DNA from 2 places in the Streptomyces sp. NBC_00250 genome. Region 1 is predicted to be linked to the other one. Evidence: riboswitches for the same ligand, from Rfam matches in the RefSeq annotation. Region 1 holds a riboswitch; the other holds the start of a gene.

Region 1 (14,873 bases):
CCCCGCCGAAGTACGCAGTGCCCGGGCGCAGCAGGACCGCACGGTGACCCCGGTGGACGCCCTCTCGGCCGTCCTCACCGGAACCACCGAGATCGACGGCCGGCCCGTGGAGGTGGCAGCGACCGGATGGCTGGAGCGGCTGCGGGAGCGGCTCACCGAACCCGAGGGCGGCCGCCCGGAGGTCTCCCAGCCCCCGGCACTCACCGCGACCCTGCGGGACTACCAGCTGCGCGGGCTCGACTGGCTGCACCGGATGACCTCTCTCGGCCTCGGCGGCTGTCTCGCGGACGACATGGGGCTCGGCAAGACCATCACCGTCATCGCGCTGCATCTGCACCGGCAGTCCGACCCGGCGTCCGCGGGACCCACCCTCGTCGTCTGTCCGACCTCCCTCATGGGCAACTGGCAGCGGGAGATCGAGAAGTTCGCGCCGGACACGCCGGTGCGCCGCTTCCACGGCGCCACCCGTGATCTGGAGGACCTCGCCGACGGCGGTTTCGTGCTCACCACGTACGGCACCATGCGGCTCGACGCGGCGCGGCTCGCCGCCCGGAGCTGGGGACTCGTGGTCGCGGACGAGGCTCAGCACGTCAAGAACCCGTACTCGGCGACGGCCAGGCAGCTGCGGACCATCGGGGCACGCGCCCGCGTGGCGCTGTCCGGCACACCGGTGGAGAACAACCTCTCCGAGCTGTGGGCGATCCTCGACTGGACCACGCCGGGTCTGCTGGGCAGCCTGGGCGCGTTCCGGACGCGGTTCGCCGCCGCCGTCGAGGGCGGCCGGGATCCGGCCGCCGCCGCGCGACTCGCCGCGCTGGTCCGCCCGTTCCTGCTGCGCCGCCGCAAGTCGGACCCCGGCATCGCACCCGAGCTGCCGCCGAAGACGGAGACCGACCGGGCCGTCTCCCTGACGCCGGAACAGGCCGGTCTCTACGAGGCGGTCGTACGGGAGACCCTGGCGGCGATCTCCGAGGCCGAGGGCATGGCGCGGCGCGGCCTGGTCGTGAAGCTGCTGACCGGTCTCAAGCAGATCTGCAACCACCCGGCGCAGTACCTCAAGGAGGACCGTCCGAGGATCGAGGGCCGTTCGGGCAAGTTGGAGCTGCTCGACGAGCTGCTGGACACGATCCTCGCCGAGGGGGCGTGCACGCTGGTCTTCACCCAGTACGTGGGGATGGCCAGGCTCCTGGAGGCGCACCTCGCAGCGCGGGGCGTACGCACTCAGTTCCTGCACGGCGGGACACCGGTCGCCGAGCGCGAGGCGATGGTCGCGCGTTTCCAGGCAGGCGAGGTTCCGGTCTTCCTCCTCTCCTTGAAGGCCGCCGGTACGGGGCTCAACCTCACACGGGCGGAACACGTCGTGCACTACGACCGCTGGTGGAACCCGGCCGTGGAGGCGCAGGCCACCGACCGGGCGTACCGGATCGGGCAGGACCGCCCCGTGCAGGTCCACCGGCTGATCGCCGAGGGCACGATCGAGGACCGGATCGCCACCATGCTCGACCGCAAGCGCGAGCTGGCGGACACCGTCCTCGGGACGGGCGGGGACACCCCGTCGGAGCTGACCGAACTGACCGATGCCGAGCTGGCGGAGCTCGTACGACTGCGGGGGGACGGACGATGAGCGGGTACGGACACGAGGGCGAGGAGCGGACGTTCGCGGCGCTGCCGCCCTCGCAGGGTGCGGCCTTCGCCAGGACCTGGTGGGGCCTGGCGTGGCTGAAGGCCCTGGAGGACACCGCGCTCGACGGCCAGCAGCTCAAGGCGGGACGGCGGCACGCGCGCGCGGGGGCGGTGGGCGCCGTGTCGGTACGGCCCGGGCGCATCACCGCGGTCGTCAAGGACCGCGACGGCACGGCATACCGCAGCGACGTCTTGGTGCGGGAGTTCTCCGAGGAGGAGTGGGAGCGGCTCCTGGACCTCGCCGTGGACAGCGCGGGGCACATCGCCGCGCTCCTCGACCGCGAGATGCCGCCGCACCTGGTCGAGGACGCGGCGGCGGCCGGGCTCGATCTGCTGCCGGGAATCGGCGACCTCGACCCGGAGTGCGGCTGCGAGGCCTGGGACCACTGCCCGCACACGGCGGCGCTCTGCTACCAGGTGGCTCGGTTGCTCGACGAGGATCCCTTCGTCCTGCTGCTCATGCGGGGGCGCGGCGAGCGGACCCTGCTGGACCAGCTGCAGGCGCGCAGTACGTCTCGGGCCGCGCGCGGCGGGCGGGGAGCGGACGACACGCCGGACACGGACGACGCCGAGGGCACCGGAGGGATGCCCGGCGTGTCGGCCGAGGAGGCCTACGCGGCCGGGTTCCTCCTGCCGCCGCTGCCCGCGCCTCCGGTCGCTCCGGCCTCGCCGGGCAGGTCACCGTCCTTGGACACGGAAACGGATCCGGAGCCCGGGGTCGACCCGGCGGCGCTGGAATTCCTCGCGTCGGACGCGGCGGGCCGCGCGTACCGGATGCTGGTCGAGGCGCTCGACTCCGGAGCGCCGGGCAGCGGCGCGCCGGTCGGCGTCGGTTCGCGCACCGGCATCGCGAGCAGTGGGGGTACGGGCGGTGGGCCGCCGCGTGCCGGGGGGACGAGCGGTGGGAGCGGCGTAGCCACGGCGCCGGTGCCGGCGCCTCCGCTGACGGTCGCTCAGGACGCGGTGCGGTTGGCCGCGGACTCCCCCGCACCGTGGATCGCGGCGCGTCTGGTCTCCGGCTCGGGCCGGACGCGGGCGGAGATGGACCTGGCCACGCGCGCGTGGCGCTTCGGGGGCGCTGCCGCCCTCGCCGTACTGGAGGAGGAGTGGACGCCGGACACCGAGGCACTCGCCTGGGCGGCGGCCAGGCTCGCGGAGGCCTGGGAGGACGACGACCGGCCGGTGCTACGACGGGCGGGCGGCGCGCGGTGGACGGTGGTGGGCGCGGAGGCCCAGCTGCGGCTCGGCGAGGACGGGCGCTGGTGGCCTTACCTCAAGTCCGGTGCGCGGTGGTCCCCCGCCGGTCCGCCGGACCGCGATCCGGCGACGGCCCTCGCGACGGCCTTCGCCGCCGGTCCTAATGGAGCGGGTGGCTGAGCGTGCCGCCGCCGGCGGAGGGCGCGACGAGGCTGCAGGCGACGGTGTCCGAACCGAGGAGGTAGCTCGTCCGGTACGGGTACTGGACGAAGGTGGTCCAGCGCGTGCCGAGCGGTTGCCGTGCGGCCTTGCGGCGCAGCGGTTCGCGGCACAGCAGGGTGGCCGACTCGCGGATCGCCGCGTCCGTCGCGTGGAGACCGGTGAGACGGAGCCGGGCGACGAGTTCGGCGTTGTGCGGCGTGTCGCAGGAGCGCCGGACGGCGGTGCCCGGCGCGTCGCGGTCGATGTCGAAGCAGTCACCGGCGTGCAGCTCCTCGAAGGAGACGGGCCGGGGGGAGCCACCGCCGCCGCCCGCCGCGGAGCCGGTGGGCCGGGGCCGGGTGGTGGTGCTCTCGGCGCCGGACGGCGACGCGGACGTGCCCTCCCCGGGGGAAGCCGACCGGCGGGGGGACTCGCTACGTCTCCGCGTACCGCCCGAGGTCACGTCGGCGGTCGGCGTGTCGGCGGTGCGGGTGCCGACTGCCCCGGTGTCACCCGTGCGCGTGTCGGCCGAGGCGCCACCCGGCGGGGTGGTCTCGGGCCGGCCGTCGCCGGTGACCACGGGCGACGGCACGCCGACCGCGTCACCGCCCGGACCTCCGGCCGTGGAGAGGCTCTGCTCGGTTCCGCCCCGAGCGGCCAGGAAAGCGGTCGCCACGAGCGCGGCCACGAGCAGCGGGACGAGCGGCACGCCGAACCGATGGGCACGGCGGGCGGCCGGTCCTGGGCGGGGCGCGCCGAGCCGGACGAGGCGGGGCGACCAACCGGACTCGGAACCGGACCGCGGAGGTGCGGCGGGCCGGATCCCGGAGCTCGTACCGGAGGCACTGTGCGGACCGGAAGCACCGCGCGGACCGGGCGCGTCGAGCGGGCCGGGCGCGTCGAGCGGGCCGGAGGCGCTGAGCGAGTCCTCCGCGTCGTGCGGGTCGGGCACGCCGAGCCGGTCCGAGGGGGCGGGCAGGTCGGAGCCGGCGAACGGGTCGGACTGGCCGGGCGGGTCGGGTTCGCCCGGCCCGCGGTCCGGCGGCGGGGCGGCTGGCGACGGGTGTGGCACAAGGTCAAGATTCGCCGCTCGACGGCTCCGCTGCCACCCCTTTGGGAACGCCGAGCGGGGCCTGTACGGAAACGTGACCATCGCCGACCGCGCTCCCGCCCCCCGCTCCTTCCGTCGCCCCGTCACGAACCGCCCCTACAGGCCGAGCTGACGCTCCGCGCCCTCGACCGTCTGGGCGAGGAGCACGGCGATGGTCATGGGGCCGACACCGCCGGGGACCGGGGTGATGAGGGAGGCGCGCTCGGCGGCCGAGGCGAAGTCGACGTCGCCGACGTTGCCCGGGTTGTAGCCGGCGTCGACGACGACGGCGCCGGGCTTGATGTCCGCGCCCTTGATGAAGTTCGGCTTGCCGACGGCAGCCACGAGGACATCGGCCTCGCGGACCACGGAGGAGAGGTCCTCGGTGCGGGAGTGGCAGTAGGTGACGGTGGCGTCGCGGCCGAGGAGGAGCAGCCCGGCCGGCTTGCCGAGGATGGCGCTGCGGCCGACGACGACCGCGCGCTTGCCCCGGAGTTCGACGTCGTAGGCGTCGAGGAGGCGCATGATGCCGCCGGGCGTGCAGGAGACGAAGCCGGGCAGGCCGAATCCCATGGCCGCGAAGGAGGCCATGGTGACGCCGTCGACGTCCTTCTCCGGGGCGATGGCCTCGAAGGCGGCGCGTTCGTCGATGTGCGGGCCGACGGGGTGCTGGAGGAGGATGCCGTGGACCTCGGGGTCCTCGGAGAGCGCGGTGATCGCGGCGACGAGTTCCTCGGTCGTCGTGGAGGCGGGGAGCTCGACGTGCTTGGAGCGGATTCCGGCCTTCGCGCAGCGGTTCTGCTTCATCTTCACGTACGTCACGGAGGCCGGGTCCGCGCCGACCAGGACGGTCGCGAGGCACGGGGTGACGCCGGTGCGGCGGGTGATCTCGGCGGCCCGGGCGGCGGTCTCCTCGACCGTACGGCGGGCGAGGGCCGTGCCGTCCATGAGGGCGGCGGTGCTGGTGGACATGGCAACTCCTGGGCGTCGTCTCTGACCGGTGATTCGCCCAGGCGCACGGCATCGGTACGGTCGCGCCGGTGGAGCACGCTCCCGCCGGGCCGCTCCCCGGTGGTGATCCACCTCAAGCGCCAGTCACGGCCCGAGCCCTACTGTACGTGAGCGGTCGGGGGCCGGTCCCGGACAGGGTGCGCATGACCGGGTGCCCGGCCGCTTGTCGACGGCGTCCCCGCGCATCACGATGAGCCCGACGGGCCGGGACGACCTCGACGAGGAGGCCGAGTTGAGCGATACGTGGGTGGCCGGGCGGGCGGAGACGGCGGATTCACGCCGAGGGGATCCTGGCCCCGGGGAGGCGCTCGCCGGCCTCGGGGAGGCACCATCCGCCCCCGGAGAGACGTCCTCCAGGCCCTGTGGGGCATCCACCGGGCCCGGTCAGGCATCCTCCGACCCCGGTCATGCAACCACCGGGCCTGGTGATGCGTTCTCCGGTCCCGATGGGGCGTCCGACGACTCGCCCCGGTCCCTCACCTCCGGGCAGGTCCGGCCGCTGGTCGCCGCGTCGTGGCGGCGCTCCGCACGCGCGCGCGTGAGCCCGGACGGCGCGGCCCGGGTGGAGCTGGACGAGGACGAGCTCGCCGCGTACCGGGAGGGCCATCCGCTGGCGGCGGCGATGCCGGTGATCCGGGAGCTGATGGGGGCGTACGCGACGGACGGGGAGCATCTGCTCGCGGTCTGCGACGCCGCCGGGCGGATGCTGTGGGTCGAGGGTCACCCGGCGACACTGCGCAAGGCGCGGGGGATGAACTTCGTGGCCGGGGCGCGCTGGTCGGAGGCGGCGGCGGGGACGAACGCGCCCGGGACCGCCCTCGCCGTCGACCGCCCGGTGCAGGTGGTCGCAGCCGAACACTTCCGGCACCCGGTGCGGGCGTGGACGTGCGCCGCCGCGCCCGTGCACGATCCGCGCAGCGGGCGGGTGCTCGGCGCGGTCGACATCACGGGCGGGCGGCGGCTCGCGCACCCGCACAGTCTCGGCTTCGTCCAGGCGGTGGCGCGGGCGGCCGAGTCACAGCTGGCGCTTCTCGGGCCGGTCCCGGAGGCGGGCAGGCTCAGCCTCGCGGCGCTGGGACGCGACGAGGCGCTGCTCTCGACCGGCGGCCGGCGGATCCGGCTGAGCCGCCGCCACAGCGAGATCCTGGTGCTGCTCGCGCACCGCCCGGAGGGAGTGGGCGGCGAGGAGCTCCTCATGCTGCTCTACGAGGACGAGTCGGTCACTCCGGTGACGTTGCGGGCGGAGTTGTCCCGGCTGCGGGCGCTGCTGGGTCCGGATCTGGTGCGGTCGCGTCCGTACCGCCTTGCGGGTGTGGTGGACGCGGACTTCGCGGCGGTGGACCGGCGGCTCGCCTCGGGGGGCGTGGCGGCGGCGGCCGGGGAGTACGCGGGTCCGCTGTTGCCCTCCTCGTCCGCCCCCGGGGTCGTACGGCTGCGGGAGCGGCTCGCGGACCGGCTGCGGGCGGCGCTCGTGGACAGGGGCGATCCGGGGCTGCTCGCCGACTGGGCGTACAGCGCCTGGGGCGAGGACGATCGGGTCGTCTGGCACGCGTTGTGCGCGGCGGTTCCGGCGTCCCGACTCCCGCCCGTACGGGCACGCCTGGACGCGTTGGAGGCGGAACTGTCCGCCGGCGCAACGGTCTTGCAACGTCCGGGTCCGCACACTCGCCGGTGAGTGCCGGTCAGGGACGGCCGGCGCGTCCCAGGGAGGCCATGCCCATGACCCGTTACGCCGCACCCGGTGCCGAGGGCGCGATCATGTCGTACGAGGCCCGCTACGACCACTGGATCGGAGGCGAGTACGTCGCTCCGGCGCTCGGTCGCTACTTCGAGAACCCGAGCCCGGTCGACGGACGTCCCTTCACGGAGGTCGCGCGCGGCACGGCCGAGGACGTGGAACGCGCCCTCGACGCGGCGCACGCGGCGGCCCCCGCGTGGGGGCGGACGGCTCCGGCGGAGCGCGCGGCCGTCCTGCTGAGGATCGCGGACCGGATGGAGGGCAATCTGGAGGCGCTCGCGGTCGCGGAGAGCTGGGACAACGGCAAACCCGTCCGGGAGACGCTGGCCGCCGACATCCCGCTCGCGATCGACCACTTCCGCTACTTCGCGGGGGCGCTGCGGGCCCAGGAGGGTGCGCTGAGCGAGATCGACGACGACACCGTCGCGTACCACTTCCACGAGCCGCTGGGCGTCGTCGCGCAGATCATCCCGTGGAACTTCCCGATCCTGATGGCGGTCTGGAAGCTGGCACCGGCGCTCGCCGCGGGCAACGCGGTGATCCTCAAGCCGGCCGAACAGACGCCGGCCTCGGTGCACTTCTGGCTGAGCCTGGTCGCGGACCTGCTGCCGCCGGGTGTCCTGAACGTCGTCAACGGATTCGGCGAGGAGGCCGGCAAACCGCTCGCGTCCTCGCCGCGCGTCGCCAAGATCGCCTTCACCGGCGAGACGTCGACCGGTCGGCTGATCATGGGATACGCCTCCGAGAACCTGAAGCCCGTGACGCTGGAGCTGGGCGGCAAGTCGCCGAACATCTTCTTCGACGACGTGTGGGCGGCGGACGACGACTTCCGCGACAAGGCGCTCGAAGGCTTCACGATGTTCGCCCTCAACCAGGGCGAGGTCTGCACCTGCCCCTCGCGCGCGCTCGTCCAGCGCGGCCACTACGGCGAGTTCCTGGAGGCGGCGGTAGCCCGTACGGAGAAGATCCTCCCGGGCCACCCCCTGGACACGGACACGATGATCGGCGCCCAGGCCTCGGCCGAGCAGCTCCGCAAGATCGCCTCGTACCTGGAGATCGGGCAGAAGGAGGGCGCGAGGATCCTGACGGGTGGTCATATCGTCGAGCACGGCGGCGAACTGGCGGGCGGGTACTACGTCCAGCCGACCGTGTTCGAAGGCGACAACCGCATGAGGATCTTCCAGGAGGAGATCTTCGGCCCGGTGGTGGCGGTGACCTCCTTCACCGACTTCGACGACGCGATCAGCACGGCCAACGACACCCTGTACGGCCTCGGCGCCGGCGTCTGGACCCGCGACACGAACACCGCCTACCGCGCGGGCCGCGCCATCCAGGCGGGCCGCGTCTGGACCAACTGCTACCACGCGTACCCGGCCCACGCGGCCTTCGGCGGCTACAAGCAGTCGGGCATCGGCCGCGAGACCCACCGCATGATGCTGGACCACTACCAGCAGACGAAGAACATATTGCAGAGTTACAGTCCCAAGAAGCTTGGGTTCTTCTAGGAATACAGAGAGACGCCTGGCCCGGGTTCCGGCCGGGCAGGCGCCTCCCGCTGGTGGTGCGGCGGAGCCGGCCCCACCGGCGAGACCGTCAGGATCGACCTACCGGAGGCGGGATGGACCGGTTCTCTGCGCCGGCTCGCGTATGACGGCGGTCGTTCCCGCTCACCGCCGCGGAGCAGTCCCGGATTCCCACCGGGTGCACAAGCCGCTCGACCCGCGCGAATCCGTCCGACCCGTTCAGTGAGGGGTGCTCGCCCCAGACCGTGATGCCCTGGACCGTGGCCTCCGGACGCCCGGGCCCGAACGCCGGAGCGCCTCGCGCAGCCGGTCGCCGGCCGTCGCGCGGCACTGGGCCACCGCCGAGACGTGAGCGGAGTAGCGGCCCCGAGTTCCCCGCGGGGCGTCCCCCCAGGCCAGAACGGCCCACAACGCCGCCCGGCGCAGCCGGGCCTCGGCGGTGGGGCGGAGCAGTCCGATTTCCTCAGGCCAAGCACTCAAGATCAGCGGCCTGCACACCGCAGAGGCCCCACGGAGGACCTCTCAGCGCTCCGGTCGGTAGGTCGCGATGATCACTCCGCTGCTCGTGGGCCGGGCACTCACCAGCTCCAACTTCTTCAGGGCGGCATCATCGGCGAACAGCTTCTTGCGCCCCTCACCGGCCACCACCGGGTGGATCAGCAGGACCAGTTCATCCAGGAGGTCCAGCTCCAGCAACGAGCGCACCAGCGTCGGGCTTCCCGCGATGGTGATGTTCTTCCCTTCGCCCGCCTTGAGCTCCTCGATCGCGGTCGCCAGCTCGCCACGGACGAGTGTGCTGTTCGCCCAGCCGTCGACGCTGTCCAGCGTGGAAGAGACCACGTACTTGGGCGAGCCGTTGATCCACTTGGCGAAGGCCGCGTCCTCCCCGCTGGTCACCGTCGGCCAGTACCCGGCCCACTCGGTGAACGTCACACGGCCCAGCAGGATCGCGTCGGCCGTCTCCAGCGTCTCCGCCAGCGCGGCGCCCATCTCCTCGTCGAAGGCGAACTGCCACTCGTTCGGCGACTGGGCGACACCGTCGAGCGAGACGAACAGACCGGAAACGACCTTGCGCATGATTCCTCCATGATACGTACGGGTTTGTCGCTGCGTCAGGAAGGCTATGCGGGCGCCGAGGGCGAGGGCTTGTACAGAAGCGACAGCGGCTCGGCCGTGTCCGGGGCGCTCAGCCGAGTGGCGGTGCGGCCGATGTATCGGGTCAGGGACCGTGCCAGGTGCGGCTGGTCGAAGTACCCCAGCCGGTGTACGACGTCCTGTGCCGGAACGCCCTCCTGGATCAGTACCGCCGCCTGGCGGGCACGGTGGATCTGCCCTATGGCGCCCTGGGTGAGGCCCGTCGCGGCGGCGAAACGCCGCTGGAGGGTGCGTTCGGAGACGTCGGGAACCGCCCCGTCGAGGACGGCGGGCACGATCGGGTCGCGGTCCACGATGCCCTCGCGTACCAGGCGCCGTACGAATGCCTCCGCATTGTCGTAATCGGGCACGTGCCACGCCGAGCCCCTCAGCCACACGGACCGCCGCGTGACGTCGGGAATCTCCACACCGCTGCCGACCAGCCGACTGATCGGTACGTGCGGCATCGAAGTACCGACGGCGAAGCTGATGCCGAAGAACGTGGCGTCCTTCGGGACGGGCGCCACGCTGGCCTTGGGCTCCGGGCCGAGTACCGCAGCCTGCACCCGGCCGTCGTGCTCCCAGAAGACGAGCTCCCAGTGCGCGTTCGCGATCGACGTCATCCGCCCCACGTCATCGCTTCGGCTGCGCCAGACCCGCTCGATGTGCGGCAGCTCCGAAGGGCGGCTCTCGATCTCCAGCCCCAACCGGATCAACCCCCGCTCACCGCTGCTGCGTGAGCCGCCAGTCTGCCACGCCGTCCGGACGTGGCAGAGACGGTCCCCGGCCGGCGGTGACCGCGTCCAGCAGCTGGGCGTCGATCCCCGCGCCCCGGGCGCGGCTCGCCACGGCAAGCTCGTCGACCTCGCGGGCGCCGCACAACCAGTCGGCTGTGCGGCGCTTGCCGAGCACCTCCCCCACCGCCGCCAGCGCCGATTCGTACTCCCTTCGGCGTGGCGACTCGTCCGCCGTGCCGATGGCGCTCTGCCAAGCCGCCAGAGCCAGTTGAGTGCTATCGGTACGGCCCAGGAACGTCACGTATGCCGCCCGCCGCACCGCCCTCTGGTTCGTCAGCGCCTGTTCCGTGAGCGTCCGACGGGACAGGTCGAGCTGCGCTGTGGCCTGGAGCCGACCCGCGTCCCAGGCGGCCGCCTGTTGTCAGCCGGCCTCCCAGGCGGCAGCGGCCTGCCGCTTCGCGGCAGCGAAGGCGAACACCCCGTCAGCCGCTCCGCCGCCGATCGCGGCCCCCGCGGCGACGAGCTCCGTCAGCACAGCGTCGTTCACGTCGGACGCCCAGCTTCACGCCCCGCTCCCACACCCTGCATCAACCTGCTCACCCGCAAGGCCGACGGTCGCGTAGGTCCCTCATTCTGCCCAGCCTGACCCGGCGGGAACCCGCGCCACCGCCCGAATCGGGTACGACTCGAGCCCACACCTCCACTCCCATGACCCGTACTGGTCACATGCAAGTGGCTGCGCAAGGCCCCGATATCGGGTCTCCGTCGTCCGCGGCTAAAGCGTGTTGCAGAAGGTTGTGTCCGGGCAGGTCAGGGCCGGTTTCGAGGCCGGTCTGTTCACGTGGCCATGGCGAGGTTGTGCATGTGGGCGACCGCTTGCACCGCGTGGTGGAGACCGGTGCCGCGCTGACGGCAGTCGCGAAGAATCTTGTAGTGCTTCATGCGGGCGAAGGCGTGCTCGACGCGGGCACGGACCTTACGGTGCTCGGCGTTGTCCTCCTCCTCGCCCGGCAGCAGGGCCCGTCCGGGCCGTTTGCGGTGCGGGACGACGAGCCCGGTGTTGACGTAGGCGCCGTCGGCCAGCACGGTCACGCCTTCGCAGCGTTGGGCCAGGCCGGAGTCCCGCCATGCCCTCGCGTCCGCGGTGTTGCCCGGTGCCGGCCGGGCCGCGGCGATCACCAGCTTGGTGTCGGCGTCGACGGTGACCTGCACGTTCGCCGAGAACCGGTAGTTACGCGAGGACGCTCCGGTCTTCCGGTCCCGGACCGGGATCAGCGTGCCGTCCACGATCCACAAGCGTTCCACCGAGTCGGCCGGGCGAGCGGCCGCAGCCGCTGGATGACCCGGCACACCGTCGCGGGCGAGCAGCCGAACAGCGGCGCGAGCTGCCGCATGGTGAGGTTCGTGCGGTAGTACACGGCCACCAGCAACACCCGGTCGGCCAGCGGCAGACACCACGGCCGGCCACCGCCAGGACCGTTGCCACCGCGTTCCCGGACCACCTTCACCAGCCACTCGAACTGCCGCATCCGCAGACCGGTGAACGTCTCCACCCACAACGCTTCAGCCCTCAACACCCCACGCATACAGGGGAAATGCCCGCACCGAGGCCTTCTGCAACACGCTTTAGCCGCGGACGACGGCGGCGGTCAGCCCGGACCGGACGACCCGGTCGGCGACGACCTCGCCGCCCGGCCCGCGGCCGATCACCCCGGGTGACCGGGCACCCGGTGCAGACCGCCCACCTGTCGACGTCCAGGCCGGTGCTTCTGGTGCGGCGCCGGCCGACAGGTCGTGGAGGCCCTGCGTCACGACGTGCGTGCGGACGGCGCGGCGAGCGCACCTTCCGACAGGGTGACGACGCCGTCGGGGCAACCGACGTCACTCGTCCGGCGACGGTGGGCTCCGGAGCGGCTGTCGCGGCGCCGGTGTCAGGCGCGCCGTCTCCGTGTCCGTACCGGCTCGGATGTGCGTCGGCCCCCGCGCGGTGGTGTATCAGGCGGGTATCAGACCAGGTCGGGGGCGTGCCGACAGCCCTCCCGCGCCGCCGGGGGTGCGGGAGGGTGAGGCATGATGGAGGACCTTTCCCGTCCCGTGCCCCGAGGGATGTACATGCCTGATGCCGTGCCCCCGCCCGCGCCCGCGCCCGCGCCCGTGACGATCCTGCTCGTCGAGGACGACGAGGTGATCCGGCGGTCCGTCGCGATGGCCCTGGAGCGCTACGGCTACCGCGTGCTCGTCGCGGCCGACGGCCTGACCGGGCTCGAACTCTTCCGGGAGGGGCGGCACGACCTGATGCTGATCGACGTGATGCTGCCGGGCCTGGACGGCATCGGGCTGTGCCGGCGCATCCGGGAGACGGCCACGGACCCGATCCTGATGATGTCGGCGCGCGGCGACGCCCTCGACGTGGTGTCCGGCCTGGAGGCGGGGGCCGACGACTACGTGGTGAAGCCCGTCGACACCGCCGTCCTGGTGGCGCGGATCCGTTCGCTGCTGCGCCGGGCCGCCTTCGTACCCCCGGCGGCCGAACCGGCCGGCCCCGCGGAGCCGGCCGCCCCGCTGGTCTTCGGTGACCTCTCCCTCGACCCCGCGGCCCTGGAGGTCCGCAGGGGCGGCGAGCGGATCGCGCTCGCCCCGACCGAGCTGCGGCTGCTGCTCGAATTCGCAGCGCACCCAGGAATCGTGCTGGACCGTCAGACCCTGCTGCGCGAGGTGTGGGACTACGGCTGGGACGGCGACACCCGGGTCGTCGACCTGTGCGTGCAGCGACTGCGCAAGAAGATCGGCTCCGAGCGAGTCGAGACGGTCCGGGGCTTCGGCTACAAGTGGAAGCGGTGAGCCGGGGTCCCCGGGGAGCGGTCGCGGGCCTGGTGCCGCACTCCCGCTCGCTGCGCTGGAAGATCGTCCTCCTGGTGGCGCTGGCCTGTGCCTCGATGGCGCTGACGGTCGGCGTGCTGGTGCACGACTCGGTGCTGCGGCGGTCCATGCACGAGGGCGCGGGCAGAGCCGTCACGGCCCTGGCGAAGGCCAGAGAGGAGGCCGCGGCCGCGGGTGAGGATGGCCCCCGGGCCTCCCCGGGGGAGCTGCCCGAGGCCCTGCTGCGGCAGGTCGAGCACGACGGCGAGGCCACGCTCTACGAGAACGAGCCACCGGCCCCCGTGTTCTGGGCGGCCCGGCGGGAGGGCGGGAAGTTGTACGCGGTCGAGGTCGACATGACCGCCGACCTGCTGACCCGGCAGGCCCTGGACCGTCACATGTGGAAGTACTCGCTGCTCACCCTGGGCGTCGTCGTCCCCGCCACGGCCCTGGCGACGGAACTCCCCGCCCGGCGGCTGCGCCGGGTGGCCCGCACGGCCCGCCGCATCACGGCGGGCGACCTCGACGCCCGGACGGGGACGGTCCGCGGGGGCGACGAGGTCGCCGAGATCTCAGCCGTGGTGGACTCGATGGCCGACAGCCTCCAGCAGCGGATCGACACCGAGCAGCGCTTCACCGCCGACGTCGCACACGAGCTGCGCACCCCGCTGATGGGTCTGGTCACCTCGGCGGACCTGCTGCCCGAGGGCGAGGTGACGGACATGGTCCAGAGCCGGGTGCAGGTGCTGCGGGACCTGGTGGAGGATCTCCTCGAGATCTCCCGTCTCGACGCGGGCGCCGAGACGTCCCAGCCGGGACCGGTCGACCTGGCCGCCCTCGTCCGGGACTCGGTGGCGCGGACGGGCCTCGCGGCACGGGTGACCGAACGGGAGACGGCGGTGGTCGAGTCGGACCCCCGGCGCCTGGACCGTATCGTCTCCAACCTCGTCGTCAACGCCCACCGGCACGGCGCGGGCCTGGTGGAAGTCGCCGTCGCCGGTCGGACGGTGACCGTCCGGGACCACGGCCCCGGCTTCCCGGCCGACCTGTTGTCCCACGGCCCCCAGCGGTTCCGTACGGGCACGGCCGAGCGGGGGCACGGGCACGGCCTGGGCCTGACGATCGCGTCCGGCCAGGCGAGGGTGATCGGGGCGACCCTGGACTTCGCCAACGCCCCGGACGGAGGGGCGGTCGCGACCCTGACCCTGCCCCAGGACGGGCCACCGTCCGAGGCGTGACCGCGTCCCTGGACCGCCCGCCGGCGGGTGACCCGGCCGTACCGGGACGGCCTGCCCGCCGCGGGACGCTCCTCGGCGTCCCGGGAGGTCCGCCTGTCGGGGTACGTACCGGTACGGCCTGCATGCCGACGCACGGTCCTCGACGGTCACCTGTCGGCGTACGTCCCCGCGCTTCGGACGGCCCGCCGGTGCGTGGCTCCGCCGTCCGGGGACGGCTCCGTCCGCCGACGAGGCCGTCCCGTATCGATCGCCTTCGCCGGGACGGCCGCCCGGCGCGATGCGCACCCCCTCCGCTCTTCCAGCCGGGGCCCCGACCCGCCCCCGCCGATGCGTCGAACGCGCCGGCTGGCGCACGTCCACTCGCCGCCCCGTTGATACACGACCGATGGGTTCCCGAGCGCGGGCCGCGCTCTTCCGACCGTGGGACGGAGACCTCGTCCCCGGAGTCTTGCTGCCGTACCG
Region 2 (14,873 bases), 3.3 Mb from region 1:
CGAGGGCGACATCGACATGGTGCTGCTCGCCTTCGGGGTCCTCGGCGACCAGGCGCGCGACGAGTCCGACCCGGTCGCGGCCGTGCGCGTCGCGCAGACCAACTACACGGGCGCCGTCTCGGCGGGGCTGGTGTGCGCGGGCGCGCTCCAGGCACAGGGGCACGGCTCGCTGGTCGTGCTGTCCTCGGTGGCGGGCGAGCGGGCCCGCCGCGCCGACTTCATCTACGGCTCGTCGAAGGCGGGGCTCGACGCCTTCGCCCAGGGCCTCGGGGACGCGCTGCACGGCACGGGGGTGCACGTCATGGTCGTACGGCCCGGGTTCGTGCGCTCGAAGATGACGGCCGGGCTCGCGGAGGGGCCTCTCGCGACCACGCCGGAGGCGGTCGCGGGGGCGATCGAGCTGGGGCTGCGGCGCCGCTCGGAGACTGTGTGGGTGCCGGGGGCGCTACGGATGGTGATGGCGGCCGTACGGCACGTCCCGAGGCCGCTGTTCCGGCGGCTGCCGGTGTGAACCGGGAGCCGGTGTGAACCGGGAGCTGGCGCGAGCCGGGAGCCGGCGGGGCGAGGGGCGGGGGCTCCGCCAGCCGGACGGGGTACCCGGTATCCGTCAGCCGGCCGGGGTGGCCGTCGGGGTGTCGACCGGGCTGCCGGCCTGCGCCGGGACCGCCGAGATCGGGCGTCCGCTGCCGAACTCGTAGTCGTAGAGCTTCCGCCACACGCCGTCCGCACCCTGCTCGTACAGCGCGAAGGAACGGCAGGTCCAGGCCGCCTCGTACCCGGCGAGCTCTTCGTACGCCCGGTCCATCCCCTCCTCGGAGATGGCGTGCGCCACGGTGACGTGCGGGTGGTACGGGAACTGCAGCTCGCGCGCGAGCGGGCCCGCCTCGTCCCGGATCCGGTGCTGGAGCCGGTTGCAGAGGGGCACGCCCTCCTTCAGCTTCACGAAGACGACCGGAGAGAGCGGCCGGAAGGTCCCGGTGCCCTTCAGCCGCACCGGGAACGGCTGGCAGCCCGCGGCGACACCGGCGAGGTGCGCCTCGATCTCGGGCAGCCGCTCCTCGGCGACCTCGGTCGGCGGGACGAGCGTCACGTGCGTGGGGATGCCGTGCGCGGCCGGATCCCCGAAGCCGGCGCGCCGCTCCTGGAGCAGGCTGCCGTAGGGCTCCGGGACCGCGATCGAAACGCCGAGCGTTACGGTCCCCACGTCGTTCTCCTCCGTCGTCGGTCGACTTGTGTCGGGTGGTGCAGCCGCCAGTGTGCGGCCTGCACCACCCTTTCGGCCAGGGTCCTTGGACTCAGTGCTTGGCGGGCAGGAAGCCCATGCGCTCGTACGTCTGCGCCAGCGTCTCGGCGGCGACGGCCCGAGCCTTCTCCGCTCCCTTGGCCAGAACGGAGTCCAGCGTCTCCGGGTCGTCCAGGTATTCCTGGGTGCGGGTCCGGAACGGCGTGACGAAGTCCACCATGACCTCGGCGAGATCCGTCTTCAGCGCGCCGTACATCTTGCCCTCGTAGCTCGTCTCCAGATCGGCGACGCTCGTCCCGGTGAGGGTGGACAGGATGCTGAGGAGGTTGGAGACGCCGGCCTTGTTCTCCGGGTCGAAACGGATCACCGTCTCGGTGTCGGTGACCGCGCTCTTGACCTTCTTCGCGGTGACCTTCGGGTCGTCCAGGAGGTTGATCAGACCCTTCGGCGTGGACGCCGACTTGCTCATCTTGATCGACGGGTCCTGGAGGTCGTAGATCTTCGCCGTCTCCTTGAGGATGTACGGCGCCGGGATCGTGAACGTCTCGCCGAAGCGGCCGTTGAAGCGCTCCGCGAGGTCGCGGGTCAGCTCGATGTGCTGGCGCTGGTCCTCGCCGACCGGGACCTGGTTGGCCTGGTAGAGCAGGATGTCCGCGACCTGGAGGATCGGGTACGTGAAGAGGCCGACGGTGGCGCGGTCGGCGCCCTGCTTCGCGGACTTGTCCTTGAACTGGGTCATGCGGGAGGCCTCGCCGAAGCCGGTGAGGCAGTTCATGACCCAGCCGAGCTGGGCGTGCTCGGGGACGTGGCTCTGGACGAAGAGGGTGCAGCGCTCCGGGTCGAGACCCGCCGCGAGCAGCTGGGCGGCGGCGAGCCGGGTGTTCGCACGCAGCTCCGCGGGGTCCTGGGGAACCGTGATCGCGTGCAGGTCGACGACCATGTAGAAGGCGTCGTGGGTCTCCTGCAGGGCGACCCACTGGCGGACGGCGCCGAGGTAGTTGCCGAGGTGGAACGAGCCTGCGGTGGGCTGGATTCCGGAGAGCACGCGGGGACTGTCAGAGGCCATGCACATCATTCTCTCAGGTGTGGGAACCGATCCCGGACTGCCGGTGTATCAAGAGTGTGAGGACGCGGGAGGGGGGCCTGGTCGACGACGAGGCCGTGGTGATCGCACGGGTGCGCGCCGGGGAGCCGGAGGCGTACGCGGAGCTGGTCCGCGCGTACACGGCGGTCGCGCTGAGGGCGGCGGTGGCGTGCGGCGCGGGTGCGGAGGCCGAGGACGTGGTGCAGCAGGCGTTCTTCAAGGCGTACCGCTCGCTGGGGCGCTTCCGGGAGGGCTCGGCGTTCCGGCCGTGGCTGCTGCGGATCGTCGTCAATGAGACCAGGAACACAGTGCGGTCGGCGGGTCGGCAGCGGGCCGTCGCCGACCGGGAGGCGGACCTGCTCGGGGGTGAGCCGCGGATACCGGATTCGGCGGATCCGGCGGTCGCGGCCGAGGAGCGGGAGCGGAGCAGACGGCTCCTCGACGCGCTCGATCGACTCACCGACGACCACCGGCAGGTGGTGATCCACCGGTATCTGCTGGAGCTGGACGAGACGGAGACGGCCCAGGCCCTCGGGTGGCCGAAGGGGACGGTGAAGTCCCGGCTGAGCCGGGCGCTGAAGAAGCTGGGCCTGGTGCTGGAGGAAGGCCTGAGGGACGGATCGGAGGGAGGTGGGGAGCGTGGCTGACGAGGGTCTGCCGGACGAGCTGAGGGAGCTGGGACGGCGGCTGAGGGTGCCGGACGTGGACGGGGAGTCGATGGCCGAGCGGGTGCTCGCCCAGCTCCTCGCCGAACAGGTGCCGACGCCGACGCCGGTCCACCGCCGACGGGGGTGGTGGACGTCGGTACGGCGATGGGCGCGGGCGCGCCGGCGGGCGCTGGTGGCGGGTCTCACCGGGGTGCTGATCGTGCTGGTGCTCACCCCGCCGGTGCGGGCGGCCGTGGCCGAGTGGTTCGGCTTCGGCGGGGTCACCGTGCGGTACGACCCGGACGGACGTCATGTCCCGGCGGCCGGCGGCCCGGTGCCGGGGTGCCCGGAGGCGGTGCCGCCGGCGGAGGCCGGGCGGCTCGCGGGGTTCGAGCCGCTGATACCGAGGGCGCTCGGCGCGCCCGACGCGGTGGCGGTGACGGGGTCGGCGGACCGGGGCCGGGCGGTGATCAGCCTGTGCTGGCGCGACGGGGAGCGGACGGTCCGGCTCGACGAGTTCCCGGCCCGGCTGGACATCGGCTTCGCCAAGCAGGTGCGGACACAGCCGCAGTGGGTCGACCTCCCGGACGGCGCGCAGGGCTACTGGTTCGCGGCCCCGCATCTGCTGACGTTCCCGATGACGGACGGGACGGGCTCGGCCTGGACCCATGAGGTCCGTACGGCGGGCCCCACGCTCCTCTGGACGAGGAACGGGGGCGCGCTCACCTTCCGGCTGGAGGGCATACCGGACCGCGAGGAGGCCCGGCGGGCGGCGGAGTCGCTCGGCTGACGGCTCGGGCCCGCCCGGCCGTGATCCGCCGGACAGGCCTGGGATCCGCCCCCGGTCAGACCGGGAGGCCGGGGGCCGGGAAGGCGGCCATCAGGTCGGCGACCTCGGCGCGGATCGTGGCGAGGGCTTGCTCGTCGCCCGTGCCGGCCGCCGCGACGCCCCGGTCGATCCAGTCGGCGACCTGCGTCATGTGCTCCGTGGTGAGGCCTCGGGAGGTGAGGGAGGGGGTGCCGATGCGGATGCCGGAGGGGTCGAACGGCTTCCGGGGATCGTAGGGGACGGTGTTGTAGTTGACGACGATGCCCGCCCGGTCGAGGGCCTTCGCGGCGATCTTGCCGGGGACCTGCTTGGGGGTGAGGTCCATCAGGATCAGGTGGTTGTCGGTGCCGCCGGAGACCAGGTCGAAGCCTCGGGCGAGGAGTGCCTCGGCGAGGGCCTTGGCGTTGGCGACGACGGCGTGGGCGTAGTCGCGGAAGGAGGGCTGGGACGCCTCGCGGAGGGCGACGGCGATGGCGGCGGTGGTCTGGTTGTGCGGGCCGCCCTGGAGGCCGGGGAAGACGGCCTTGTCGAGGGCCTTGGAGTGCTCCTCGCGGGACATGAGCATGGCGCCGCGCGGGCCGCGCAGGGTCTTGTGGGTGGTCGTGGAGATGACGTCGACGTGCGGGACCGGGGACGGGTGGGCGCCACCCGCGATGAGGCCGGCGATGTGGGCGACGTCGGCGACGAGCACGGCACCGGCCTCGCGGGCGATCTCGCCGAAGGCCGCGAAGTCGATCGTGCGGGGCAGCGCGGTGCCGCCGCAGAAGATCACCTTGGGGCGTTCCTTGAGGGCGAGCTCGCGGACCTCGTCGAAGTCGATGAGGCCGGTGTCCCGGCGGACGCCGTACTGGACGCCGCGGAACCACGTGCCGGTGGCGGAGACGCCCCAGCCGTGGGTGAGGTGGCCGCCCATGGGCAGGGCCATGCCCATGACGGTGTCGCCGGGCTCGGCGAAGGCGAGGTGGACGGCGAGGTTGGCCGGGGAGCCGGAGTAGGGCTGGACGTTGGCGTGGTCGACGCCGAAGACGGCCTTGGCGCGCTCGACGGCGAGGGTCTCGACCTGGTCGATGTTCTGCTGGCCCTCGTAGTAGCGGCGGCCGGGGTAGCCCTCGCTGTACTTGTTCTGGAGGACGGTGCCGGAGGCTTCGAGGACGGCGGCGGAGACGTAGTTCTCGCTGGGGATGAGGCGCAGGGTCTCGGCCTGGAGGCGTTCCTCGGCGCCGACGAGGGCGGCGAGCTCGGGGTCGGCGGCGGCGAGTGCGGGGTGCGTGTACGGGGGCTGCGGGACGGTCATGGCGGTGTCCTCCGGGCGTCGGCGGGTCCCGGGACACTGCGTGAGAGGCGCGGCGCCACGCGGGACTTCGGTCCCGTGACGCCCAGGCGGGCGGCGTCTCGTGTGGTCTGCCGCGCACGGCTCCCCCGGGGTCGCTTCCCCGTGCGCCAGTCGCCGTGCGTGTTTTCAGACTAGCGGGCGCGCCGCGCGCGAGGTTTCCCGGTCCGGCATCCGAGCGACGATAGAAACAGGGGCCACAACCCCCTCGTCGGGGTCATCCCCCGAGCCCGCAGGACGAACGGAGATCCCGTGTCGAGCACACAAGACGCGATCGCTTCGGCGGAGGCGCACAGCGCACACAACTACCACCCCCTGCCGGTCGTCGTCGCTTCGGCGGACGGCGCCTGGATGACCGATGTCGAGGGGCGCCGCTATCTCGACATGCTCGCCGGATACTCGGCGCTCAACTTCGGGCACGGCAACCGGCGTCTGATCGACGCGGCGAAGGCCCAGCTGGAGCGGGTGACGCTGACCTCACGCGCCTTCCACCACGACCGGTTCGCCGAGTTCTGCACCCGGCTCGCCGAGCTGTGCGGGAAGGAGGCGGTGCTGCCGATGAACACCGGGGCGGAGGCGGTCGAGACGGCCGTGAAGACCGCCCGGAAGTGGGGGTACGAGGTGAAGGGCGTGCCGGACGGGCACGCGAAGATCGTGGTCGCGGCGAACAACTTCCACGGCAGGACGACGACGATCGTCGGCTTCTCCACGGACCACGAGGCGCGGGACCACTTCGGTCCGTACACGCCGGGGTTCGAGATCGTGCCGTACGGGGACCTGACGGCGATGGAGGCGGCGGTCACCGAGAACACGGTGGCGGTGCTGCTCGAACCGATCCAGGGCGAGGCGGGGGTGCTGGTCCCGCCGGCGGGCTATCTGGCGGGGGTGCGGGAGCTGACCCGCCGGCGGAACGTGCTGTTCATGGCGGACGAGATCCAGTCGGGTCTGGGCCGGACGGGCCGGACGTTCGCGTGCGAGCACGAGGGCGTGGTGCCCGATGTGTACATCCTGGGGAAGGCGCTGGGCGGCGGGGTGGTGCCGGTGTCGGCGGTGGTCGCCGACCGGGATGTCCTCGGGGTGTTCCGGCCGGGTGAGCACGGGTCGACGTTCGGCGGGAACCCGCTGGCCTGCGCGGTGGCCCTGGAGGTGATCGCGATGCTGCGGACGGGTGAGTACCAGGAGCGGGCGGCGGAGCTGGGCGAGCACCTGCACGCGGAGCTGGGGCTGCTCGTGGGCGGCGGGGCGGTGGAGGCGGTGCGCGGGCGCGGGCTGTGGGCCGGGGTGGACATCGCGCCGTCGCACGGCACGGGCCGGGAGATCTCGGAGAAGCTGATGGAGCGGGGTGTCCTGGTGAAGGACACGCACGGTTCGACGATCCGGATCGCACCGCCGCTGGTGATCTCGAAGGAGGATCTGGACTGGGGTCTGGAGCAGCTGAGGGGCGTGCTGTCGGAGGAGTGACGAAGTCCGTTTGAGGGGGCGGCGGGCGCGGGCCGTCGTGGGGCAACTCGGACCATTGACACGGCAGTTGGTCTAGGCCAATGATGCCGCCATGCCGAGACTCCGTCTGCGTCACGCCCTGCGTGCCGCGCTCGCCGCCCTCGTCCCCTTCGCGCTCCTCGGCGCGGTCACGGGACCCGCGCACGCCGCCCCGGGGGCGGCCTGGCCCGAGCCCGTCCCGGTGGTCTCGCACGTCGAGACCACCGACCCGGTCGTCTTCATCACCATCGACGACGGCTGGTTCCACGACCCGGCCGCGGCGAAGCTGCTGCTCGACCGCCGGGTGCCCGCCTCCCTCTTCCTGCTGCCCGGCGCCTACTCGTACGACTCCGGCTACTTCCACACCCTGCTGAACCAGGGCCGTTCCCGCGTGGAGAACCACACCGTCAACCACCCGGACCTGACCACCCTCGACGCCGCGGGCCGGAGGGCGGAGGTCTGCGGGGCGCGCGACCAGCACCTCGCGCAGTTCGGCGACGGGCCGCGGCTGCTGCGCCCGCCGTACGGCGCGTTCGACGAGAACACCCGGACCGCGGCCCGCGCCTGCGGCGCGAAGGCCCTGGTGACATGGACGTACGACCTCACCACCTGGGGCCAGTGGACCCCGCCGACGCCGACGCTCAAGGCCGGCGACATCATCCTGCTGCACTTCAACGAGACCCTGGAGCAGGACCTGAAGCGGGCCCTCGACGCGGCCGAGGCCGCCGGTCTGAACCCCGCGCCGCTCAGGGAGTACGTCCCCGAGTAGACCCCTAAAGGATCACGTGCGGGAGGAAGCGGGCGTACTCGTCGGTGACGAGGCCCGACGACTCCCGGATCCCGAGCCCCGCCGCCTCGTCCTCGACGACCCACGCGCCGAGCACCACCCGGTTGCCGTCGAAGTCCGGCAGCGGGGCCAGCTCCTGGTAGCAGCAGGGCTCCCCGTCCCGTACGAACGGCTCCGTGCCGGCCTCGTGCAGGGTGACGCCCGCGCCCTCGCGGCCGAGCAGCGGCTTGGCGACCCAGCCGTTGGTCGTGGCGAGTTCGCGCGGCCCGTCGAGGTAGGCGGGCAGCAGATTGGGGTGGCCCGGGTACAGCTCCCACAGGATCGCCAGGAGCGCCTTGTTGGAGAGCAGCATCTTCCAGGCGGGCTCGATCCAGCAGGTCGTCCCGGTGCCGCCGCCGTTGTCGAGGGTGTCCAGGACGTGCCGGCCGAAGCGGTCGGTGGTCAGCCACTCCCACGGGTAGAGCTTGAAGCAGCTGCGGATGAACCGGAGCCGGTCGTCGACGAAGCGGCGCGAGAGCCGGTCCCAGCCGATCCGTTCGACGGAGAGCGCCTCGGTGTCGAGCCCGGCCTGCTGGGCGGTCTCGCGCAGATACGCGACCGTCATCAGGTCCTCGCCGAGTTCGTCGCCGTCCGAGTGCGCGAAGTGGAGCGGGCCGGGGGGCAACAGGTGGGCCTGCTTCTTCCACGCGTCGACGAGCCGTTCGTGGAGGGAGTTCCACTGGTCGGCGCCGGGGAACCGCTCTTCCATCCAGAACCACTGCGGGCTCGCGGCCTCCACGAGCGAGGTCGGGGTGTCGGCGTTGTACTCCAGCATCTTGGCCGGGCCGGTGCCGTCGTAGCGCAGGTCGAACCGCCCGTAGAGGGACGGAAGTTCCGCGCGCCGACGCCAGGACTCGGCGACCAGGGACACGAGCTTCGGATCGGTGAACCCGAGCTCGGCGAACCGGTCCCGCTCGACGATGTGGGCGGCCGCCGCCAGGCACATCGCGTGCAGCTCCTCGACGACCTCCTCCAGGGCCTCGACCTCGGGCAGGGTGAAGGAGTAGTAGGCGCTCTCGTCCCAGTACGGGCGCAGCGAACCGTCCGGGTAGCGGGTCAGCGGGTAGACGAGCCCCTGCTCCTCCACCGTCTCCTGCCAGCCGGGCCGGGGCTCGATCGTGTGCCGTCGCATGTGCCGGGCCTCTCTCAGCCGCCGCCGGAACCGGAGCAGCCGAAGCCGCCGGTGTCGACGGCCTTCTTGTCGAAGCTGCCGCCGCTCACCTGCTTGTCGCGTATGGAACCGCCGTAGTAGTACGAGCCACGGGTCGTGCCGCCGTTGTCGTCGTCGCTGCCGCCGCCGTTGCTCTCGCACTCGTAGCGGGGCAGCTCCTCCCGGGTCAGCGGGTCCACACACCGCTTGTCCGGCTCGGAGCCGCACGCGGTGATCGTCGCCGCGAGCACGCCCATCCCGCCGAGCACCACCGTGCTCGACCTCAGCCTCCGCATGTCCGTCGCCCTCCCGATCGCGGTCGCGACCCCTGCGGTCACACCGGCCGCCGTTCACGCTTGTCGCGTTCACGTCTGTCGCGACCGCACAGTGTAGGCCGGTGATTTCCAGCCGCAACGCCTAGAGTCATTTCGTGCTACTCGGGATGATTTGTGCGCTCGCTTCGTCCGTCTGCTTCGGCGCGGCCTCGGTTCTCCAGGCGATGGGCGCCCGCGCCGCGACACCGGGGACCGGTGGTGGCGTCGACGTCGCCCTGATGGGGCGGGCGCTGCGACAGTGGCGATATCTCGCCGGACTCGCTCTGGACGGAACCGGGTTCGTCCTCCAGATCGTCGCCCTGCGGACCCTGCCCATCTACGTGGTGGGCGCCGCCCTCGCCGCGAGTCTCGCGGTCACGGCGGTCATCGCCTCCCGCTTGCTGCGGGTGCGGCTGAGCCGGGTCGAGTGGACGGCGGTGGCCGTGGTCTGCGCGGGGCTCGCGCTGCTCGCCCTCGCCGCCGGGAAGGAGGGCCACCGGGAGGGCTCGGACGCCCTGCGCTGGGCGCTGCTCGCGGCCGCCGTCGGGGTGCTGCTGCTCGGCGTGGTGGGCGGCAGGCTGCCGCAGCGGCCCCGCGCCCTCGTCCTCGGCCTCGGGGCGGGCTTCGGCTTCGGGGTGGTGGAGGTGGCGGTCCGGCTGATCGACGGCATCGATTTCGCCGACCCGGTCTGGTACGCGCTCCTGGTGGGCGGCGGAGCGGCGTTCCTGCTGCTGACCTCCGCTCTTCAGCGCGGCTCGGTGACCACGGCGACGGCGGGCGCGGTCCTCGGCGAGACGATCGGGCCCGCGATCATCGGGGTGGTCTGGCTCGGTGACCGTACGAGGGAGGGGCTCGGCTGGCTCGCGGTCACCGGCTTCGCGATCGCGGTGGCGGGCTCCCTGACCCTGGCCCGCTTCGGCGAACCACCGGAGGTGGACGAGACCGGGCGCGTCGTGGCCGCGGGGGCGGGGACCGGCGCGGGTCCGGCGAAGGGTTAGGTCCTGTCCGGCGAAGGGTTGGGTCGTGTCCGGAAAGTCCCTCCTGGACGCCTCTCAGGGGAGCACCCGGCACAGCGCCTGGAGGGCGCCCTGCCAGGCGCTGTCCGGTGGTGTCGCGTAGCCGACGACCAGTCCGTCCAGGGTCGCCGGCACCGCCGGGCGGCGGAACTGGTTGACGCCCTGGACGGCGAGGCCGTTCCAGGCCGCCGCCCGCAGGACGTCCTGTTCGGTGCCGGGCGGCAGGGCGAGGACGGCGTGGAGGCCGGCCGCGATGCCGCTGACCCGGGTGTCGGGCGAGTGCGCGGCCACCGCCGCCACCAGCTGGTCGCGGCGGCGCCGGTAGCGCAGCCGCATCGCCCGTACATGCCGGTCGTACGCCCCCGAGCCCAGGAACTCCGCGAACGCCAGCTGGTCCGGCCCGCCGCACACCCAGTCCACGGCCCCCTTCGCCGCCACCACCTCGCCGACCAGGCTCTCCGGCAGCACCATCCACGCGAGCCGGAGCCCGGGGGCGAGCGACTTGCTCGCGGTGCCGAAGTAGACGACCCGCTCGGGATCGAGGCCCTGGAGCGCGCCCACCGGCTGCCGGTCGTACCGGAACTCCCCGTCGTAGTCGTCCTCCAGGACGAAACCGCCCGAGGCGCGCGCCCAGTCGACGACCGCCGCGCGCCGGTCCGGGGGCAGGGCGCCGCCGAGCGGGAACTGGTGGGCGGCCGTCATGAGGACGGCCCCGACCGAACCGAGACCGCCGGGCGCACGGGGCTCCTGGGACTCCCGGGACTCACTGGACTGACGGAGCTCGCGGGGCTCCTCGGACTTCCCTTGTGCCGACAACTCCTCGACCCGGGTGCCGCGTTCGTCGAAGGGCAGGATCGGGGTGCCGAGACCGGCGCCGGTGAGGAGGCCGGCGTGGAGGCCGAGCCCGTACGACTCGATCGCCACGTCCCGTACGCCCCGGCTCCGCAGCACCTGCCCCAGCAGCATCAGGCCGTGCACGAAGCCCGCGCAGACGACGATCCGCTCCGGCCGGGCGTGCACGCCCCGCGCGCGGGCGAGGTACTCGGCGAGGACGGTGCGCAGTTCGATCCGGCCGCGCGGATCGCCGTACCCGAAGGCCTCGTTCGGGGCGGCGGTGAGCGCCCTCCGGTACGCCTTGAGCCACTCGGTGCGCGGGAAGGACGCCAGGTCGGGTGTGCCGGCCTTGAGGTTGTGCGCGGGCGCGGAGGGCCGGGGCAGGGCAAGCGCGGGAGAGCCCACGAGCCGTCCCGCCGGGCGCGCGCCGTCACGGCGGGGGTCGGCGCGGCGCGGCTCGTCGCGGCGCGGCTCGGCGCGCCGGGCGACCCGGGTGCCGGAGCCCTGCCTGGCCGTCAGCCAGCCCTCGGCGACGAGTTCGGCGTAGGCGTCGGCGACGGTGTTACGGGCCATGCCGAGGTCGGCGGCGAGCGACCGGGAGGACGGCAGCCGGGTCCCCGCCTCCAGGCGCCCGCTGCGCACCGCCTCCCGCAGGGCGTCCATGAGACCGGCCCGCAGGCGCGGACCCCGGAGTTCCAGATGGAGGTCGGCCCCGAAAGTGGCCCACTCGTTTGCCATGACAATGGACCATACTCCTGAGCCACCCCGCTCGTACGGTGAAGGCATGATCACTCACACGGACATCGTCGACACCACCGGGACCGCTACGGCCGCGAAGACCGAGTACGCCCACGAGCACGCCCCCCGCCTCCCCCTCGCCGAGCGCGTCCCCGAGTTCTACCGGGCGATGCTGCGCCTGGAGGCGGCGGCCGCGAAGGACATCGACCCGACCCTGTACCACCTGATCAAGATCCGGGCCTCGCAGGTCAACCACTGCGCCTTCTGCATCGACATGCACACCAAGGACGCACTGGCCGAGGGCGAGACCGTCGAGCGGATCGTGCAGCTCTCCGCCTGGGAGGAGTCCCGGCACTTCTACACCGAGCGGGAACTGGCCGCCCTCGCGCTGACCGAGTCCGTCACCGTCCTCACCGACGGCTTCGTCCCCGACAAGGTGTACGCCCGCGCCGCCGCGCACTTCGACGAGACCGAGCTCGCCCGGGTCATCAGCGCGATCGTCGTCATCAACGCCTGGAACCGGATCGCCGTCACCACCCGGATGACGCCCGGCCACTACACCCCGCGCGGCGCGTGAGCGTCGGTGCGGGCGTGGGGGTGACCGGGGGCGCGACGGCCGAGGCCCTGCGCGCCCTCCACCGGGACCGGGCCGCCGGCGATCCGCTGGTGCTGCCCGGCCCGTGGGACGCGGTGAGCGCCCGCGCCTTCGAGGCGACCGGTTTCCCGGCGCTCGCGACGCCGAGCGCCGGGATCGCCGCCGCCCTCGGGTACGAGGACGGGTCGACACCGGTGGCGGAGATGTTCGCCGCCGTGGCCCGGATCGTCCGCGCCGTCTCCGTACCCGTCACGGCGGACCTGGAGGGCGGCTACGGCCTCTCGGCCGCCGAACTGGTGGAGCGCGTACGGGAGTCGGGGGCCGTCGGGGTGAACCTGGAGGACACCGGCCCGGACGGCGGGCTCAAGGACCCGGCGGCGCACGCCGAGTGGCTGGCGGAGGTACGGGCCGCTGCGGGACCCGGTCTCTTCGTCAACGCGCGCGTGGACGTGTACATCCGCCGGGCGCCCGAACCGGTCCACGCGGCGATCGAGCGCGCCCGGCGCTACACGGAGGCGGGCGCGGACTGCGTCTACCCGATCGCGGCCCCGCCCGCCGACCTCCCCGTCCTCCGCGCCGCCCTGGGCGACCTCCCGCTCAACACCCTGGCCAGGCCGGGCGGCCCGCCCTTCGCCGACCTCGGACGCCTCGGCGCGACCCGGATCACCTTCGCCGACGGGCTGCTCCGACAGGCGACGGACGACCTGTCGGCGCGGGCGGCGAAGCTCAGGGACGGCGGGGCTCTCTGAGCGTCCCCGATTCCCGATCCCCGAGGCCCGACGTCCGAAGTCCTGCCTCGGGGATCGGGGATCGGGAATCGGGGATCGGGGATCGGGGACAAGGAGCAGGGATGGAGACCCCCTCGCTCAGTACGCGCCGGGCCGGAAGAACTCCAGTGCCACCCGCAGGGATTCACGCTGCTTCGGCCAATCGCCCTCCGGGCCGGCGGCCAGGATCGCGTAGTGGTTGCCGTCCGCGGCCGTGAAAGCCCGGTCGACGACCTTGCGGCGGCTGCCGTCGTCCCGCGTGTACGCGTACACCAGTTCGGCGGCGTCGACCGGGGCGCCGGGTTCGCCGGTGAGCCGTTCGAGGCTGATCTCCCGGTAGCCGGTCTTGGTGCTGCGGCCGGCCTCGGAGGTCCCACGCAGGGCCTCGTACGGCGTGAGACCGGCCTCGGTGACGACGAAGACCTGGAGCAGGCTCCGGCGGTCGGGCGCGTTGTAGAAGACGCCTTGGTCGGACTCCGTACGGTCCCAGCCGTCGGGGACCGCGATCGTGAAGCCCTTGAGGTCCTCCACGACGCGGTAGCCGACCGGGGGCGCGCCGTCCGTCGGGGTGGCCGTGCCGGAGGGCGACGCCGAGTCCGACGGGGCATCCGACGGCGTGCCGGAAGGTGGGGCGGAAGGTGGGGCGGAAGGTGGGGCGGCCGTCGGGTCGGTGGTCCCGGTCGTGTCCTGCGGCGCCGAGACGGAGGCTGCGGGCCCGCCGCCCGCCGGGGACCGCCCGCCGTCGTCCTTGCCCCAGAGCAGCCAGCCGCCCACGGAGCCCGCCGCGAGGACGGCCACGGCGACCCCCGCCGCAACGGCCGCCCGCGAGCGCGGCCGGGCCGCCGGGGCGGCCGTTCCGGACGTGGGGTACTGCCAGCCGCCGGTCTCCGGCACGTAGGTGAGGCCGTGTTCCGGCGCGTACCCGGGGGCGTACGCGGGAGGGGGAGGCGGCGCGTACCTCTGCGGCGGAGGCGAGGACATGGGGTCCCGCGGAGGCTCGGGCCGGGGCGGCGGCGGGGGTCTGTCGGGGCCGCCCCCGGCTCCCTCCGCCGGACCGGGCGCCGTCCCCCAGGGCTCCCGGCTCTTCCCCCCGGACTCCCAGCTCTGTGTCTCCTCGTTCCAGCGGGCCCCGCCCCCGCCGCCACCCCCGTAGCCGCTCATCTCACCCACCGAGCAGGGCGCCGGCGGCCTGTCCGACGGCCACGCCCGACGCCAGGATCCCGGTCACCGCCCCCGCGTCCGTGAGGGCGCGGCGCAGCCGGGTGAGCCGTCCCGCGTCCGCCCGGCCCGTGCCCTCGATCTCGTTCTCGGCCTCGGAGAGTTCGGTGTCGAGGGCGGCGGTCTGCTCGGTGGGGACGACCCCGCCGAGGTCGGCGCGGAGCCGGCGGACGGCCCGGAGCAGTTCCTCCTGCAGCGGGTCGCGGTCCGGCGGGGTCCCGTTGACCGTGCTGGTGACGGTGTTGTGGTCGCCGATGGTGACGTTGCCCCCGGTGTTGGTGACATGGATGCCGCCGTGGGCGGCCCGGTCGTCGCCGGTGCCGTTCGCGGTGGTGTTCCCGGTCTCAGCCACGCTTGCCTCCGGTGCTCGCGTCGGTGAAGGTCTTGCTCGTGACGGTGTCGTGGTTGCCGGGGGTGACGTCGGCCTTGGTGTTCTCGATGAACGTGGCGTCGTCGTCGGAGCCGAGCTCGCGGACGGAGACCTCGGGGCCCTCGGGCAGCGCGGGTGCGGTGGCCGACCCGGCTGCTGGGGTAAGAACGACTCTGCCAAGACTCCCCCGAAAGTGTGTAACCACCCATGGTTACGGCTGACTTGGCCGTGAACCGGTGGGCCAGCATAGGGGAGGCGGGGGCTCCGTGTCGGCAGGAAATACAGCTCCGCTGGGCATGAAGGGCGGCGCCGTCACGGCAGAAAAAACGGCGCCCCCGGGCCGTACGGTCGGTCGTACGGTCCGGGGGCGCCGAGTGCGCGGAGCCTGGGCTCAGATGAGGCCGAGCTCGCGGACCGCGTCGCGCTCCTCGGC

What was found. Region 1 has a riboswitch for ZMP and ZTP ahead of OG259_RS01815 (bifunctional 5,10-methylenetetrahydrofolate dehydrogenase/5,10-methenyltetrahydrofolate cyclohydrolase). Riboswitches for the same ligand answer to the same signal wherever they lie in the genome.
Region 2: linked by a shared signal. The riboswitch ahead of glyA (serine hydroxymethyltransferase) and the one ahead of OG259_RS01815 (bifunctional 5,10-methylenetetrahydrofolate dehydrogenase/5,10-methenyltetrahydrofolate cyclohydrolase) in region 1 are both predicted to bind ZMP and ZTP.

What each region holds. Positions count from the first base shown of each region.
Region 1 covers NZ_CP108088.1:396,107-410,979, forward strand. The annotation lists gene OG259_RS01800 (DEAD/DEAH box helicase) at 1-1,624, shown strand, start outside; gene OG259_RS01805 (SWIM zinc finger family protein) at 1,621-3,060, shown strand; gene OG259_RS01810 (hypothetical protein) at 3,041-4,153, opposite strand; gene OG259_RS01815 (bifunctional 5,10-methylenetetrahydrofolate dehydrogenase/5,10-methenyltetrahydrofolate cyclohydrolase) at 4,289-5,143, opposite strand; ZMP/ZTP riboswitch at 5,172-5,280, opposite strand; partial or broken gene OG259_RS01820 (GAF domain-containing protein) at 5,673-6,857, shown strand; gene exaC (acetaldehyde dehydrogenase ExaC) at 6,902-8,425, shown strand; gene OG259_RS01830 (dihydrofolate reductase family protein) at 8,966-9,520, opposite strand; gene OG259_RS01835 (helix-turn-helix domain-containing protein) at 9,565-10,284, opposite strand; gene OG259_RS41685 (hypothetical protein) at 10,301-10,615, opposite strand; gene OG259_RS01845 (hypothetical protein) at 10,736-10,861, opposite strand; partial or broken gene OG259_RS01850 (transposase family protein) at 11,152-11,900, opposite strand; gene cseB (two-component system response regulator CseB) at 12,427-13,155, shown strand; gene OG259_RS01860 (HAMP domain-containing sensor histidine kinase) at 13,152-14,411, shown strand.
Region 2 covers NZ_CP108088.1:3,709,969-3,724,841, forward strand. The annotation lists gene OG259_RS16500 (decaprenylphospho-beta-D-erythro-pentofuranosid-2-ulose 2-reductase) at 1-511, shown strand, start outside; gene OG259_RS16505 (2'-5' RNA ligase family protein) at 608-1,204, opposite strand; gene trpS (tryptophan--tRNA ligase) at 1,296-2,309, opposite strand; gene OG259_RS16515 (RNA polymerase sigma factor) at 2,366-2,974, shown strand; gene OG259_RS16520 (hypothetical protein) at 2,967-3,764, shown strand; gene glyA (serine hydroxymethyltransferase) at 3,820-5,097, opposite strand; ZMP/ZTP riboswitch at 5,171-5,261, opposite strand; gene rocD (ornithine--oxo-acid transaminase) at 5,386-6,594, shown strand; gene OG259_RS16535 (polysaccharide deacetylase family protein) at 6,686-7,381, shown strand; gene OG259_RS16540 (glutathionylspermidine synthase family protein) at 7,386-8,570, opposite strand; gene OG259_RS16545 (hypothetical protein) at 8,585-8,884, opposite strand; gene OG259_RS16550 (hypothetical protein) at 9,031-9,900, shown strand; gene pdxR (MocR-like pyridoxine biosynthesis transcription factor PdxR) at 9,955-11,490, opposite strand; gene OG259_RS16560 (carboxymuconolactone decarboxylase family protein) at 11,537-12,067, shown strand; gene OG259_RS16565 (isocitrate lyase/PEP mutase family protein) at 12,088-12,834, shown strand; gene OG259_RS16570 (hypothetical protein) at 12,952-13,833, opposite strand; gene OG259_RS16575 (hypothetical protein) at 14,015-14,422, opposite strand; gene OG259_RS16580 (hypothetical protein) at 14,415-14,645, opposite strand; gene OG259_RS16585 (malate dehydrogenase) at 14,832-14,873, opposite strand, start outside.